Regions from separate parts of the Streptomyces flavovariabilis genome, predicted to be linked through region 3. Evidence: predicted binding sites of a transcription regulator. Region 3 holds the regulator's gene; each other region holds the start of a gene.
The links. The regulator HrcA, encoded in region 3, represses chaperone genes, less so after heat shock. The targets are predictions, from matches to a motif close to TTNGCACTCNGNNNNNCNGAGTGCNAA.
Positions count from the first base shown of each region.

Region 1 (4,581 bases), on a different contig from region 3:
GGCCTCGTCGCCGGTCTTGCCGAGGTTGCCCTCGAGGACCTTGACGGCGTGGACCAGCGCGGAGCCACCACCGGAGACGATGCCCTCCTCGACCGCGGCGCGGGTCGCGGAGATGGCGTCCTCCAGACGGTGCTTGCGCTCCTTGAGCTCGACCTCGGTGGCGGCACCGACGCGGATGACGCACACGCCGCCGGCCAGCTTCGCGAGGCGCTCCTGGAGCTTCTCGCGGTCCCAGTCGGAGTCGGTGGACTCGATCTCGGCCTTGATCTGGGCGACGCGGCCCTGCACGTCGTCCTTGTTGCCGGCGCCGTCGACGACCGTGGTGTCGTCCTTGGTGACGGTGACGCGGCGGGCGGAGCCGAGGACGTCGAGACCGACCTGGTCGAGCTTGAGGCCGACCTCCTCGGAGACGACCGTGGCGCCGGTGAGGACCGCCAGGTCCTGCAGCATCGCCTTGCGGCGGTCGCCGAAGCCGGGGGCCTTCACGGCGACGGCGTTGAAGGTGCCGCGGATCTTGTTCACGACGAGGGTGGACAGGGCTTCGCCCTCGACGTCCTCGGCGATGATCAGCAGCGGCTTGGAGGCGTTGGACTGGATGACCTTCTCCAGCAGCGGCAGGAGGTCCGCGATGGCGGAGATCTTGCCCTGCGTGATGAGGATGTACGGGTCGTCCAGGACGGCTTCCATGCGCTCCTGGTCCGTCACGAAGTACGGCGACAGGTAGCCCTTGTCGAAGGCCATGCCCTCGGTGAAGTCCAGCTCCAGACCGAAGGTGTTGGACTCCTCGACGGTGATGACACCGTCCTTGCCGACCTTGTCCATCGCCTCGGCGATGAGCTCGCCGACCTGGCTGTCCTGCGCGGACAGGCCGGCGACGGCGGCGATGTCGGACTTCTCGTCGATGGGCCGGGCGGTCGCGAGGAGCTCCTCGGAGACCGCGGCGACGGCCGCGTCGATGCCCTTCTTCAGGGCGGCCGGGGAGGCACCGGCGGCGACGTTCTTCAGGCCCTCGCGTACGAGCGCCTGGGCGAGCACGGTCGCGGTGGTCGTACCGTCACCCGCGATGTCGTTGGTCTTGGTCGCCACCTCCTTGACCAGCTGGGCACCGAGGTTCTCGTACGGGTCCTCGACCTCGACCTCGCGGGCGATGGTCACGCCGTCGTTGGTGATGGTGGGAGCGCCGAACTTCTTGTCGATGACGACGTTGCGGCCCTTGGGGCCGATCGTCACCTTGACCGTGTCGGCAAGCTTGTTGACGCCGCGCTCGAGGGCGCGACGGGCGTCCTCGTCGAACTTCAGGATCTTCGCCATGGGAGCGGTTCAGCCCTCTCGGAAAACGTGGGTGAAACGAACCGCGCCCCCGACGCCCGGCTTCATAAGGTCGCGGGGGCCAGGGGCGCAGTTCGCTGCAATGCTGGTGATGCCGGGTGAATTACTTCTCGACGATCGCGAGCACGTCGCGGGCCGAGAGGACGAGGTACTCCTCGCCGTTGTACTTCACCTCGGTGCCGCCGTACTTGCTGTAGAGCACGACGTCACCGACGGAGACGTCGAGCGGAAGACGGTTGCCGTCCTCGAACCGGCCCGGGCCCACGGCCAGGACGACGCCCTCCTGGGGCTTCTCCTTGGCGGTGTCCGGGATGACCAGGCCAGAGGCGGTGGTCTGCTCGGCGTCGAGCGGCTGGACCACAATGCGGTCCTCGAGCGGCTTGATGGCAACCTTGGAGCTGGTGGTCGTCACGATCCGACCTCCCCCTTCGGAGATCTCACGGGGTTAACTGTCTGAGGTGGCGACCAGGTGGATCCGTCGTCGCGGGTGCCGGACCTGCCCGTCGCTGTGTTGGCACTCTCCAGTGGGGAGTGCCAGAGCCGAGACTATGACTGCGATTAGCACTCGGTCAAGCGGACTGCTAATTGCCGCCCGCGCGTCGGCCAGGTCTTCTCTCCAGGTGGTCCTCCAGCCGCCCCACCCGCAGCCCCCGTTTCCCGATCACCCGCAGCAGGCGTTCGGTCCGTTCCGTCAGGGTCAGGGACCCGGTCTCGGCGGACGGCACCGAGACGATGTCGCCGGGGCGCAGGCCGGGCTCGCCCCGGGTGTACGTCAGTTCTCCGGCGGCGTTCAGGGACGCGCGCCACAGGACGACGGCGGTGATGCCGCAGTCGGCGGCGGCGCGCAGGGTCGTCGTGTCGTAGGTGCCGTAGGGCGGGCGGAAGAGGCGGGGGCTGATGCCGAAGCGGGAGCGGAGCTTGTGCTGCTGGCCGCAGATCTCCGCACGCTGCCCTGCGAAGGGCAGGCCGCGCAGGGCGGAGTGGTCGAGGGTGTGGTTCTGGATGGACACCCCGACCGCGCGCAGCCGGGCGAAGTGGCCGTAGCCGGGCCCCACGACGCTGTCCGTGAGGAACATGCTGACCGGGAGCCGCCGTTCGCGGACGAGGCCGACGAAGCGGGGGTCGCGTTCGGCGCCGTCGTCGTAGGTGAGGAAGACGACCGGGTCGCGGGTGGGGACGCGGTCCACGACGGGCGGCAGCCGGCGGGGATCGCCCACCACGCGTGCCGGGTCCTGCGCCCGGCCGTCGGCGACGCCCGGCCGCTCCCCCGCCGCGCCTGCGCAGCCGGCCAGCAGAGCCGCGCACAGGGCGGCGGCGGCCGGCCGCCTCACAGGTAGTCCTCCAGCCGTCCCACCGCGTACCCCTGAGCCGTGACCTTGTTCAGGAAGCGGCGGATCATGTCGGCCATCGAGCCCTTCCACTGGTCGCGGCCGCGGAAGTGCGTGAGGACGATGTCGCCCGGGTGCAGCCTGCGGTCCGCCTCGCGGTACTCCCAGCGGTCGGCGAAGACCTCCTCGTTCCACAGGGGCACGTGCGTGATGCCGCAGGCCTTGGCCGCGCGCAGGGTCGCCCGGTCATAGCTGCCGAAGGGCGGACGGAAGAGGGCGGGGCGTTTGCCGAACCGCTTCTGCATGTAGCGCTGCATGCCGCAGATCTCACGCTTCTGCGCGCGGTACGACAGGCCGCGCAGGTTGGGGTGATGGAGGGTGTGGTTGTTCAGGACCACGCCCCTGGACTGCATCTTCCGGAAGTAGCGGGTGTCGTCCTTGACCAGGTAGCCGCTGAGGAAGGCCGTGTACGGGATGTCCAGGTCGCTCATCATCCGCAGGAACGCCCGGTCCTTCTCGGCGCCGTCGTCGATGGTGAGGAAGACGACCTTGTCCCGGGTGGGGACCGTGGTGAAGACGGGCGGGAGCTTCCGTTCCCGGTGGCCGTCCACCTCGAACCCCTTGCGGGTCTTGATCCTGGGCTTCCTCGCGGGGGCCGGCGGCGCGGCCAGCGGGACCTTGCGCAGGTCCCAGCGGTGCGCGGCGGCGACCCGGGCGGCGTGCGCGGCGCGCAGCTTGGTGGCGTAGGAGTCGAGCGCGCGGGCCGGGGGCGCGTCGAGGGGCTGCTGGCCGCCGGCCGGGGCGACCTGGTCGCTGCCGCCGTCCTGCGCACAGCCGGAGGCGATGGCGGCGAGGACGAGCACGGCGACGCCGATCCGTACGCCTGCGGGCACACGCCCCGATGCCCGGCTTTTGTCATTTTGTACGACTGCTCGCATGATGCCGGATCCTCGCAGCCCCCTCCCGCCGGACCCGGCCCGACACCGCGGCCGGTGCCCCACCATCCACCGACTGGCCCACACGCCTCCCGCCCGCCGCCGTGGCCGACAATGATCCGGTGAACGACCTCGCTCCCCTCCTCACGCCCGAAGGCCGCGCCCTCCTCGACGAGGTGCGGGACACCGACCCGGCGCAGGAGCTGGCCGTCGCGACCCGGCTGCGCCGCGAGCACCCCGCCGAGCTGGTGTCGGCGGCGCTGGGCCAGGCGCGGCTGCGGCAGCGGGCGGTGGTGAAGTTCGGGGCCGAGGACGCGGCCCGGATGTTCTTCACGCCGAACGGGGTCGAGCAGTCGACCCGGGCGAGTGTCGCGGCCTACCGGGCCCGTCGCATGGCCGACCTGGGCATCACCTCGGTCGCCGACCTGTGCTGCGGCATCGGCGGCGACGCGATCGCGCTGGCCCGCGCCGGAATCCGGGTACTGGCCGTGGACCGGGACCCGCGGACGGCCGCAGCGGCGCGGGCCAACGCCGACGCGCTGGGGCTGGCCGGCCTCGTCGAGGTGCGCGAGGCGGACGTCACGGACGTGGACACGGCCGGGTTCGACGCCGTGTTCGTCGACCCCGCCCGGCGTGGCGGCCGCGGCCGGATCTTCGACCCCGAGGCCTACTCACCGCCCCTGTCCTGGGCGGTCTCCGCCGCCCGCCGGGCCTCCCGGGCCGCCGCGCTGAAGATCGCCCCCGGCGTCCCGCACGAGGCGGTCCCCGAGGACGCCGAGGCCGAGTGGATCTCCGACGGCGGGGACGTCAAGGAGGCGGTGCTGTGGTTCGGCACCGAGCCGGGGGCTGTCCGGGCGACCCTCCTGCCGGGCCCCCGTACCCTGCTCTCCCGCGGCCTGCCCGACCCGGAGGTCCGCCCGCCCGGCCGCTACCTCTACGAACCCGACGGCGCCGTCATCCGCGCCCACCTGGTGGCCGAGGTGGCCGAC
Region 1 is NZ_JNXD01000002.1:496,428-501,008, forward strand. It holds gene groL (chaperonin GroEL) at 1-1,311, opposite strand, end outside; gene groES (co-chaperone GroES) at 1,433-1,741, opposite strand; gene IO24_RS0107235 (polysaccharide deacetylase family protein) at 1,911-2,660, opposite strand; gene IO24_RS0107240 (polysaccharide deacetylase family protein) at 2,657-3,595, opposite strand; gene IO24_RS0107245 (THUMP-like domain-containing protein) at 3,715-4,581, shown strand, end outside.
Region 1: the regulator HrcA is predicted to act here: its motif matches at 1,841-1,867, upstream of groES (co-chaperone GroES).

Region 2 (4,581 bases), on a different contig from region 3:
GATGAGGAAGGGCCTCGCCTCACATGGCTGTGCAGACTGTTGCAAGCACCACTGACTCCACCGTAGACCTCGGTCCCGCCGCGGCGCTGAGCTGCCGCGAGTGCGGTCACCGCGTCCCCCTCGGCCCGGTCTTCGCGTGCGAGGAGTGTTTCGGTCCGCTGGAGATCGCCTACGACTTCTCGTCCTACGACGCCGAGGAGCTCCGCAAGCGCATCGAAGCGGGCCCGGCGAACATCTGGCGGTACGCCCCGCTCCTGCCGGTCCCGGCCGACGTGGCGGACAAGCCGAACATCAACCCGGGCTGGACCAAGCTCGTCAGGGCCGACAACCTCGCGCGTGAGCTGGGTGTCGACGCCGGCAAGCTGTTCGTCAAGGACGACTCCGGCAACCCGACGCACTCCTTCAAGGACCGTGTCGTCGCCCAGGCCATCGAGGCCGCCCGCGCCTTCGGCTTCACCACGCTCTCCTGCTCCTCCACCGGCAACCTCGCCGGTGCGGTGGGTGCCGCCGCGGCCCGCGCCGGCTTCCGCTCCTGCGTGTTCATCCCGCACGACCTGGAGCAGGGCAAGGTCGTCATGGCCGCGGTCTACGGCGGCGAGCTCGTCGGCATCGAGGGCAACTACGACGACGTGAACCGCTTCTGCTCCGAGCTGATCGGCGACCCGGCCGGCGAGGGCTGGGGCTTCGTCAACGTCAACCTCCGGCCGTACTACGCGGAGGGTTCCAAGACGCTCGCGTACGAGATCTGCGAGCAGCTCGGCTGGCAGCTGCCGGACCAGCTCGTGGTGCCGATCGCCTCCGGCTCGCAGCTCACGAAGATCGACAAGGGTCTGCAGGAGCTGATCAAGCTCGGTCTGGTCGAGGACAAGCCGTACAAGATCTTCGGCGCGCAGGCCGAGGGCTGCTCGCCGGTGTCGACGGCGTACAAGGCCGGACACGACGTGGTGCGGCCGCAGAAGCCGGACACCATCGCCAAGTCCCTGGCCATCGGCAACCCGGCGGACGGGCCCTACGTCCTCGACATCGCGCGCCGTACGGGCGGTGCGGTGGAGGATGTGAACGACGAGCAGGTCGTCGACGCGATCAAGCTGCTCGCCCGGACCGAGGGGATCTTCGCGGAGACCGCCGGTGGTGTGACGGTGGGCGTGACGCGCAAGTTGATCGAGAACGGGTTGCTCGACCCCACCAAGACCACTGTCGTGCTCAACACCGGGGACGGTCTGAAGACGCTGGATGCGGTGGCGGGGACCGGGCTGACCGCGACCATTCGTCCCAACCTTGATTCTTTCCGCGAGGCCGGGCTCGTCTGAGCGTCGTCGATCGCTGCGGGCCGGTGGGGGTTGGTCGCGCAGTTCCCCGCGCCCCTAGGTGCGATATCCAACCGGAGGTTTTGAAGTCATGAGCGTCACCGTTCGCATCCCCACCATCCTGCGTACCTACACCGGCGGGCAGGCCGAAGTATCCGCCGACGGCGGGACCCTCGGTGAGGTCATCGCCGATCTGGAGAAGAACCACACCGGGATCGCCGCCCGGGTGCTCGACGACCAGGGCAAGCTGCGCCGGTTCGTCAACGTGTACGTCAACGACGACGACGTGCGGTTCGAACAGGGTCTGGAGACGGCGACGCCGGACGGCGCCGGCGTGTCGATCATTCCCGCCGTCGCCGGCGGCTGAATCCGGTCGACCGGCTTGGTTGTTACCTTGAGTAATTCCGGTCACCGAGCGTGTATCGAATTGCCCCCTCCGTGAGAGAAGCGGAGGGGGCAATTCTGTGTGATTGAGCGCGGTACAGTTGGGGAACGCGTTCCGGATCTCGTGACCGGAACCCTGAATTCCTGCCGCGAGCCCGACAAGATGTAGCCAAAGTGTGCGCGTCTTTCGCGGCTTTTGTTCTTTTTGTGTGGCCCGACTTGCCCTGAAGTCGGGCGAATTCTCCCTACATTCCGGACCCTGCGCGTCCAGAATTCTCGTCCGATTGACCTGTTGCAGACGGCAGTTGGACAGATACATTCAGCCGCGGTCGACGCGTTCCGGCGCACGCCCCCAACCGTGGGGGGTGAGGTCTGACCCGGATCCGCGAAGTGTGGATCTGTGCAAGGGCCAGTAATAGGGGAGTTAGGCATGGCTCAGGGCACCGTCAAGTGGTTCAACGCGGAGAAGGGGTACGGCTTCATCGCGGTCGACGGTGGTGCGGATGTTTTCGTCCACTACAGCGCGATTCAGATGGACGGCTACCGCACCCTTGAAGAGGGCCAGCGGGTCGAGTTCGAGATCTCGCAGGGTCAGAAGGGACCGCAGGCCGACATGGTTCGCGTCTCTGCCTGAACGCGCACCACGACCAACGCACAAGCGACCGGTCTTCTCAGAAGGGCCCGTACCCCCCGGGGTGCGGGCCCTTCGGCCTGTTCGAAGGCGCGCCGGGCGGTGTTCGCCGGGGGCTGCCCCCCTGCCCGATCCCCGGGAGGCGCTTGCGCCCGCCGTCACCCGACCACCACCCCTCGACGAGCACTCGCTTCGCGAGCGCGCCTTGCACTCTCGGGGGTCGAGTGCTAATCATTGCGTTAGCACTCTGAAGGTGAGAGTGACAACGTAAGGACCGGGTCGGTGAGGCCCGCAGGCCTGGTGGGAAGGAACCACGAGGCAAGCGAGCCGTCCGTCGCGGGCGCGGGCGCGGTCCGAAGTAATCACCCCCAGTCCTGGAGGGACCACTTCACATGGCCAAGATCATCGCGTTCGACGAGGAGGCGCGGCGCGGCCTCGAGCGCGGCATGAACCAGCTCGCGGACGCCGTCAAGGTGACGCTCGGCCCCAAGGGCCGCAACGTCGTCCTCGAGAAGAAGTGGGGCGCGCCCACGATCACCAACGATGGTGTCTCCATCGCCAAGGAGATCGAGCTCGAGGACCCGTACGAGAAGATCGGCGCCGAGCTGGTCAAGGAAGTCGCCAAGAAGACGGACGACGTCGCCGGTGACGGTACGACCACCGCGACCGTTCTCGCCCAGGCCCTGGTCAAGGAGGGCCTGCGCAACGTAGCCGCCGGCGCCAACCCGATGGCCCTCAAGCGCGGTATCGAGCGTGCCGTCGAGGCCGTCTCCGCCGCCCTGCTGGAGCAGGCGAAGGACGTCGAGACCAAGGAGCAGATCGCCTCCACGGCCTCCATCTCCGCCGCCGACACCCAGATCGGCGAGCTCATCGCCGAGGCCATGGACAAGGTCGGCAAGGAAGGCGTCATCACCGTCGAGGAGTCCCAGACCTTCGGTCTGGAGCTTGAGCTCACCGAGGGTATGCGCTTCGACAAGGGCTACATCTCGGCGTACTTCGCCACCGACATGGAGCGTATGGAGGCCGTCCTCGACGACCCGTACATCCTGATCGCGAACTCCAAGATCTCCAACGTCAAGGACCTGCTCCCGCTCCTGGAGAAGGTCATGCAGTCGGGCAAGCCGCTGCTGATCATCGCCGAGGACGTCGAGGGCGAGGCCCTGTCGACCCTGGTCGTCAACAAGATCCGCGGCACCTTCAAGTCCGTCGCCGTCAAGGCCCCGGGCTTCGGCGACCGCCGCAAGGCGATGCTGCAGGACATCGGCATCCTCACCGGCGGCGAGGTGATCTCCGAGGAGGTCGGCCTCAAGCTGGAGAACGCCACGATCGACCTCCTGGGCAAGGCCCGCAAGGTCGTCATCACCAAGGACGAGACCACCATCGTCGACGGTGCCGGCTCCGCCGACCAGGTCCAGGGCCGGGTCAACCAGATCCGCGCCGAGATCGAGAACAGCGACTCGGACTACGACCGCGAGAAGCTCCAGGAGCGCCTGGCGAAGCTCGCCGGCGGTGTCGCGGTCATCAAGGCCGGTGCCGCCACCGAGGTGGAGCTCAAGGAGCGCAAGCACCGCATCGAGGACGCCGTGCGCAACGCCAAGGCGGCCGTCGAGGAGGGCATCGTCGCCGGTGGTGGCGTGGCCCTGCTCCAGGCCTCCACGGTCTTCGAGAAGCTGGACCTCGAGGGTGACGAGGCGACCGGCGCCAACGCCGTGAAGCTCGCGCTGGAGGCCCCGCTGAAGCAGATCGCCGTCAACGGTGGTCTCGAGGGCGGCGTCATCGTCGAGAAGGTGCGCAACCTGCCCGTCGGCCACGGCCTGAACGCCGCGACCGGTGAGTACGTCGACATGATCGCCGAGGGCATCATCGACCCGGCGAAGGTGACCCGTTCCGCGCTGCAGAACGCCGCCTCCATCGCCGCGCTGTTCCTCACCACCGAGGCCGTCATCGCCGACAAGCCGGAGAAGTCCGCCGCGCCTGCCGGTGGCGGCATGCCGGGCGGTGACATGGACTTCTGATCGACCTGAGGGTTGATCAACGTCCTTACCGAGGGCGGTACCTCCTGTTCCGGCAGGAGGTACCGCCCTCGGGCGTGTCCGGGGTGCGTGTCCGGGATCACAGCGGGGGTGGGATGGCCCGGACGGGACCGGATGGTTGAAGGTTATGTCCTATGCGTATGCACATACCTTCCGGTATCCGAAAGTGAGCCCCCACGTGACTGTCGCCGCCTCCGCTTCCCGCGCCGCCGAAATCCTGTCCCGG
Region 2 is NZ_JNXD01000007.1:60,429-65,009, forward strand. It holds SAM riboswitch class I at 1-8, shown strand, start outside; gene thrC (threonine synthase) at 24-1,310, shown strand; gene IO24_RS0114830 (MoaD/ThiS family protein) at 1,399-1,674, shown strand; gene IO24_RS0114835 (cold-shock protein) at 2,122-2,325, shown strand; gene groL (chaperonin GroEL) at 2,715-4,337, shown strand; gene IO24_RS0114845 (NADH:flavin oxidoreductase) at 4,534-4,581, shown strand, end outside.
Region 2: the regulator HrcA is predicted to act here: its motif matches at 2,527-2,553, upstream of groL (chaperonin GroEL).

Region 3 (4,581 bases):
CGGCGGCGAACTCCGCCCCCGCCAGCAGGGCGGCGACCTGCTTGGTCGTGGCCACCTCCGCGACCTCCGGGAAACGCACCCGGCGCGACTGTTTGCCGGCCTCCCGGGCCGTCGCCCGCCACTTGCCCAGCGCCTTCGCCCCGCGGTCGCCCTTCCACTGCGTGATGCAGCGCGCCGCCGCCCACGGCACGATCGCGTCGACTCCGACCTCGGTCATCGTCTCGACGGCGAGCTCCCCCCGGTCGCCCTTGGGCAGCGCCTGGACGACGGTGACCCGGGGCTGCTCCGGCGGCTCCTCGTGCACCGAGTCCAGCTGGAGGATCAGCCGGTCCTTGCCTTCCGTGCCGAGCACGACGCAGTCCGCCCAGCGGCCGGACCCGTCCGTGAGGACGACGTCCTCACCGGCCCGCAGCCGCTTCACGGAGACGGCGTGCCTGCCCTCCGGCCCGTCGAGGACGTAGCGGCCGCCACCGCCCGCGTCGAAGTGCTCGACCACGAACACCGGCGCGGTCACAGCACGCCTCCACCCGTCAACGAAGCGCGGGCGGTGGCCAGTTCCCCGGCCAGGACCTCCACGAGCTGCCCGGCGGGCAGTTCCCGCGCCATCCGGTGCCCCTGCCCGGCCCACAGCGCCATGCCCTGCGCGTCACCGGCCTTGGCGGCGGCCTTGCGCAGCGGCGCGGTGAGGTGGTGGATCTCGGGGTAGGCGGCGGGCGCGTACGGGCCGTGCTCGCGCAGGAACCGGTTGACGAGGCCGCGCGCGGGCCGCCCGGAGAACGCCCGGGTCAGCTCCGTGCGGACGAACAGGGGGTTGGTCAGCGCCTGCTTGTGCAGGGCGTTCGCGCCCGACTCGTGCGTGGCGAGGAAGGCGGTGCCCAGCTGGGCCGCGCTCGCACCCGCGGCGAGCACGCCGGCGATCTGGGCGCCGCGCATGAGACCGCCGGCAGCGATGATCGGGATGCTCACGGCCTCGCGGACCTGGGCGATCAGCGACAGCAGGCCGATGCCGGAACCGTCGGTCTCGGGAATGTCCCGGTGCGTGCCCTGGTGGCCACCGGCCTCGACGCCCTGGGCGATGACCCCGTCCGCGCCCGCCCGCTCGACGGCCCGGGCTTCGTCGGGGGTGGTCGCGGCGGCCAGGACGAAGGTGCCGACGCGGTGCAGGGCGTCGACGATCTCACGGCTCGGGACGCCGAAGTGGAACGACACCACCGGCACGGGGTTGTCGCGCAGCACCACGAGCTTGGCCTCGAAGCCGTCGTCGCGTCCGCTGTCCGGATCGCCGAGCTCGGCCTCGTACCAGGTGGCCTCGCCGGCCAGCTGGTGGGCGTAGACGTCGATGGCGGCGGGATCGGCGTACTCCGGCTGCGGCATGAAGACGTTGACGCCGAAGGGCCTGCCGGTGAGGCTCCGGATCTGCTTGATCTCCTGGTACATCCCGTCGGCGGTCTTGTACCCGGCGGCGAGGAATCCGAGCCCGCCCGCTTCGCACACGGCGGCGGCGAGCTGCGGCACGGAGACGCCGCCCGCCATGGGGGCCTGCACGATCGGGAGGGGGAAGAGATCGGTCAGTGCGGAGGACATGACCGCATGTTGTCACGTCCTCCGAACAACCCCGAAACCGGCCTGCCGACTGGCATAGACCAGAAGCACGCTCGCTCTCAGCGCCCGTTGAACGCGTCCTTCAGCCGCGAGAACAACCCCTGCTGCCCCGGCTGACGGTGCCTGCCCGGGGGGCAACCCCCGGACCCCCGGCAGCAGCCGGACCACCCGCGTCAGCGACCGTTGAACGCGTCCTTCAGCCGGGAGAACAACCCCTGCTGCCCCGGCTGGAACTGGCCCGTGGGCCGTTCCTCGCCGCGGAGTTTGGCCAGCTCGCGCAGCAGGCGTTCCTGCTCGACGTCGAGCTTGCTCGGGGTCTGGACCTCGACGTGGACGATGAGGTCGCCGCGTCCGCCGCCGCGCAGGTGCGTGACACCGCGGCTGTGCAGCGGGATCGACTGGCCGGACTGGGTGCCCGGGCGGATGTCGACCTCCTCCAGGCCGTCCAGCGTCTCCAGCGGCACCTTCGTGCCGAGGGCGGCCGCCGTCATCGGGAGCGTGACCGTGCAGTGCAGGTCGTCGCCGCGCCGCTGGAACTGCGAGTGGGGCAGTTCGTGGATCTCGACGTACAGGTCACCCGCGGGACCGCCGCCGGGGCCGACCTCGCCCTCGCCGGCGAGCTGGATCCGTGTGCCGTTGTCGACACCGGCCGGGATCTTCACCGTGAGCGTGCGGCGGGAGCGGACGCGGCCGTCGCCCGCGCACTCGGGGCACGGCGTCGGGACGACCGTGCCGAAGCCCTGGCACTGCGGGCAGGGGCGGGAGGTCATGACCTGGCCCAGGAAGGACCGGGTGACCTGCGAGACCTCACCGCGGCCGCGGCACATGTCGCACGTCTGGGCGGAGGTGCCCGGGGCCGCGCCCTCACCGCTGCAGGTGTTGCACACGACGGCCGTGTCGACCTGGATGTCCTTCGTCGTACCGAAGGCCGCCTCGTCGAGCTCGATCTCGATGCGGATCATCGCGTCCTGGCCGCGGCGGGTGCGCGAGCGCGGTCCGCGCTGCGACGCCGTGCCGAAGAACGCGTCCATGATGTCCGAGAAGTTCCCGAACCCACCGGCTCCGAAGCCGCCCGCGCCGCCGCCGGCCTGCGAGAGCGGGTCGCCGCCGAGGTCGTAGACCTGCTTCTTCTGCGGGTCCGACAACACCTCGTAAGCGGCGTTGATCTCCTTGAACCGCTCCTGGGTCTTCGGATCGGGGTTGACGTCCGGGTGCAGCTCGCGCGCGAGCCGCCGGAAGGCCTTCTTGATCTCTTCCTGCGACGCGTCGCGGCGCACGCCGAGTACGGCGTAGTAGTCCGTGGCCACTACGACTCCGCCAGGATCTGTCCGACGTACCGTGCCACTGCGCGTACCGCTCCCATCGTTCCCGGGTAGTCCATGCGGGTCGGTCCGACCACGCCGAGCTTGGCGAGTGCCTCGCCGCCCGAACCGTAGCCGACCGACACGACGGACGTGGAGTTGAGTCCTTCGTGGGCGTTCTCGTGACCGATCCGTACGGTCACGCCCGGATCCTGCGCCTCGCCGAGCAGCTTCAGGAGCACCACCTGCTCCTCCAGCGCCTCCAGCACCGGCCGGATCGTGAGGGGGAAGTCATGCCCGAAGCGGGTCAGATTGGCGGTGCCGCCGATCATCAGCCGCTCCTCGTTCTCCTCGACGAGCGTCTCCAGAAGTGTGGAGAGCACCGTAGAGACCGTACCCCGGTCCTCGTGCTCGAACGCCTCCGGGAGATCCTCCACCAGACTCGGCACATCCGCGAAACGGCGGTTCGCCACGCGGCTGTTGAGGCGCGCGCGCAGATCCGCGAGCGAGGCCTCGCCGAACGGCGCCGGGCAGTCGACCACACGCTGCTCGACCCGCCCGGTGTCCGTGATCAGCACGAGCATCACGCGCGCGGGCGCGAGGGAGAGCAACTCCACATGCCGCACGGTCGAGCGGGTCAGCGACGGGTACTGCACGACGGCGACCTGGCGCGTGAGCTGCGCGAGCAGCCGTACCGTACGCGCCACGACGTCGTCGAGGTCGACGGCACCCTCGAGGAAGTTCTGGATCGCGCGCCGCTCGGGCGCGGTCATCGGCTTGACGCCGGCGAGCTTGTCGACGAACAGCCGGTAGCCCTTGTCGGTGGGGATGCGCCCGGCACTGGTGTGCGGCTGGGCGATGTACCCCTCGTCCTCGAGGGCCGCCATGTCGTTGCGGACGGTGGCCGGGGAGACGCCGAGGCTGTGCCGCTCGGTGAGGGCCTTGGAGCCCACCGGCTCCTCGGTGCCGACGTAGTCCTGAACGATGGCGCGCAGCACCTGAAGCCTGCGTTCACTGAGCATCGCGCACACCTCCAGATGTCTCCGCCTGCTGCCCTGCCGGTCCGGCCTGGCACTCTGCGTGTGCGAGTGCCAGCATTCCCCGGCCCAGTGTACGGCGGTGGGGTACACCCCCGGCAAGGCTGGTCGTGCGGCGCCGTGCCCCGAGCGGGGCGCACCGCTAGCGTCGCCGTATGACGGTGACTTGGGAAGACCTCGGATGGGAGCGCGTGGCCGCCGGGGTGGGGCGGTGCCGGCTGCCGGTGTGGGACTGCACGGCGGGGCTGGTCGCCGGTGAGGGCGCGGTCCTCTTGATCGACGCGGGATCGAGCCTCGCCGAGGGCGCGAAGTTGCGCGCGCAGGCGCGGGCGCTCACCGGCCACCGTGTGACGCATCTCGCTCTGACGCATCCGCACTTCGACCATGTCTTCGGGGCGGCGGCGTTCACCGACGCGGAGGTGTTCGGCGCGGTGGGCGTGGACGCGGTGCTGACGCGGGTGCGGGACCGGGAGGAGCTGTGCGCGGACGCGGTGCGCAACGGCCTGGCGGCGCCCACGGCCGGGGAGGCGGCGGAGCGGCTGGCAGCGCCCGGCCACCTGGTCTCCGGCGAGTGGACCCTCGACCTGGGCGGCGGCCGGCAGGTGCTGCTGGCGAACGTCGGCCCGGGGCACACCGCGCAC
Region 3 is NZ_JNXD01000001.1:389,287-393,867, reverse strand. It holds gene IO24_RS0101695 (16S rRNA (uracil(1498)-N(3))-methyltransferase) at 1-514, opposite strand, end outside; gene IO24_RS0101690 (nitronate monooxygenase) at 511-1,584, opposite strand; gene dnaJ (molecular chaperone DnaJ) at 1,776-2,909, opposite strand; gene hrcA (heat-inducible transcriptional repressor HrcA) at 2,909-3,925, opposite strand; gene IO24_RS0101675 (MBL fold metallo-hydrolase) at 4,096-4,581, shown strand, end outside.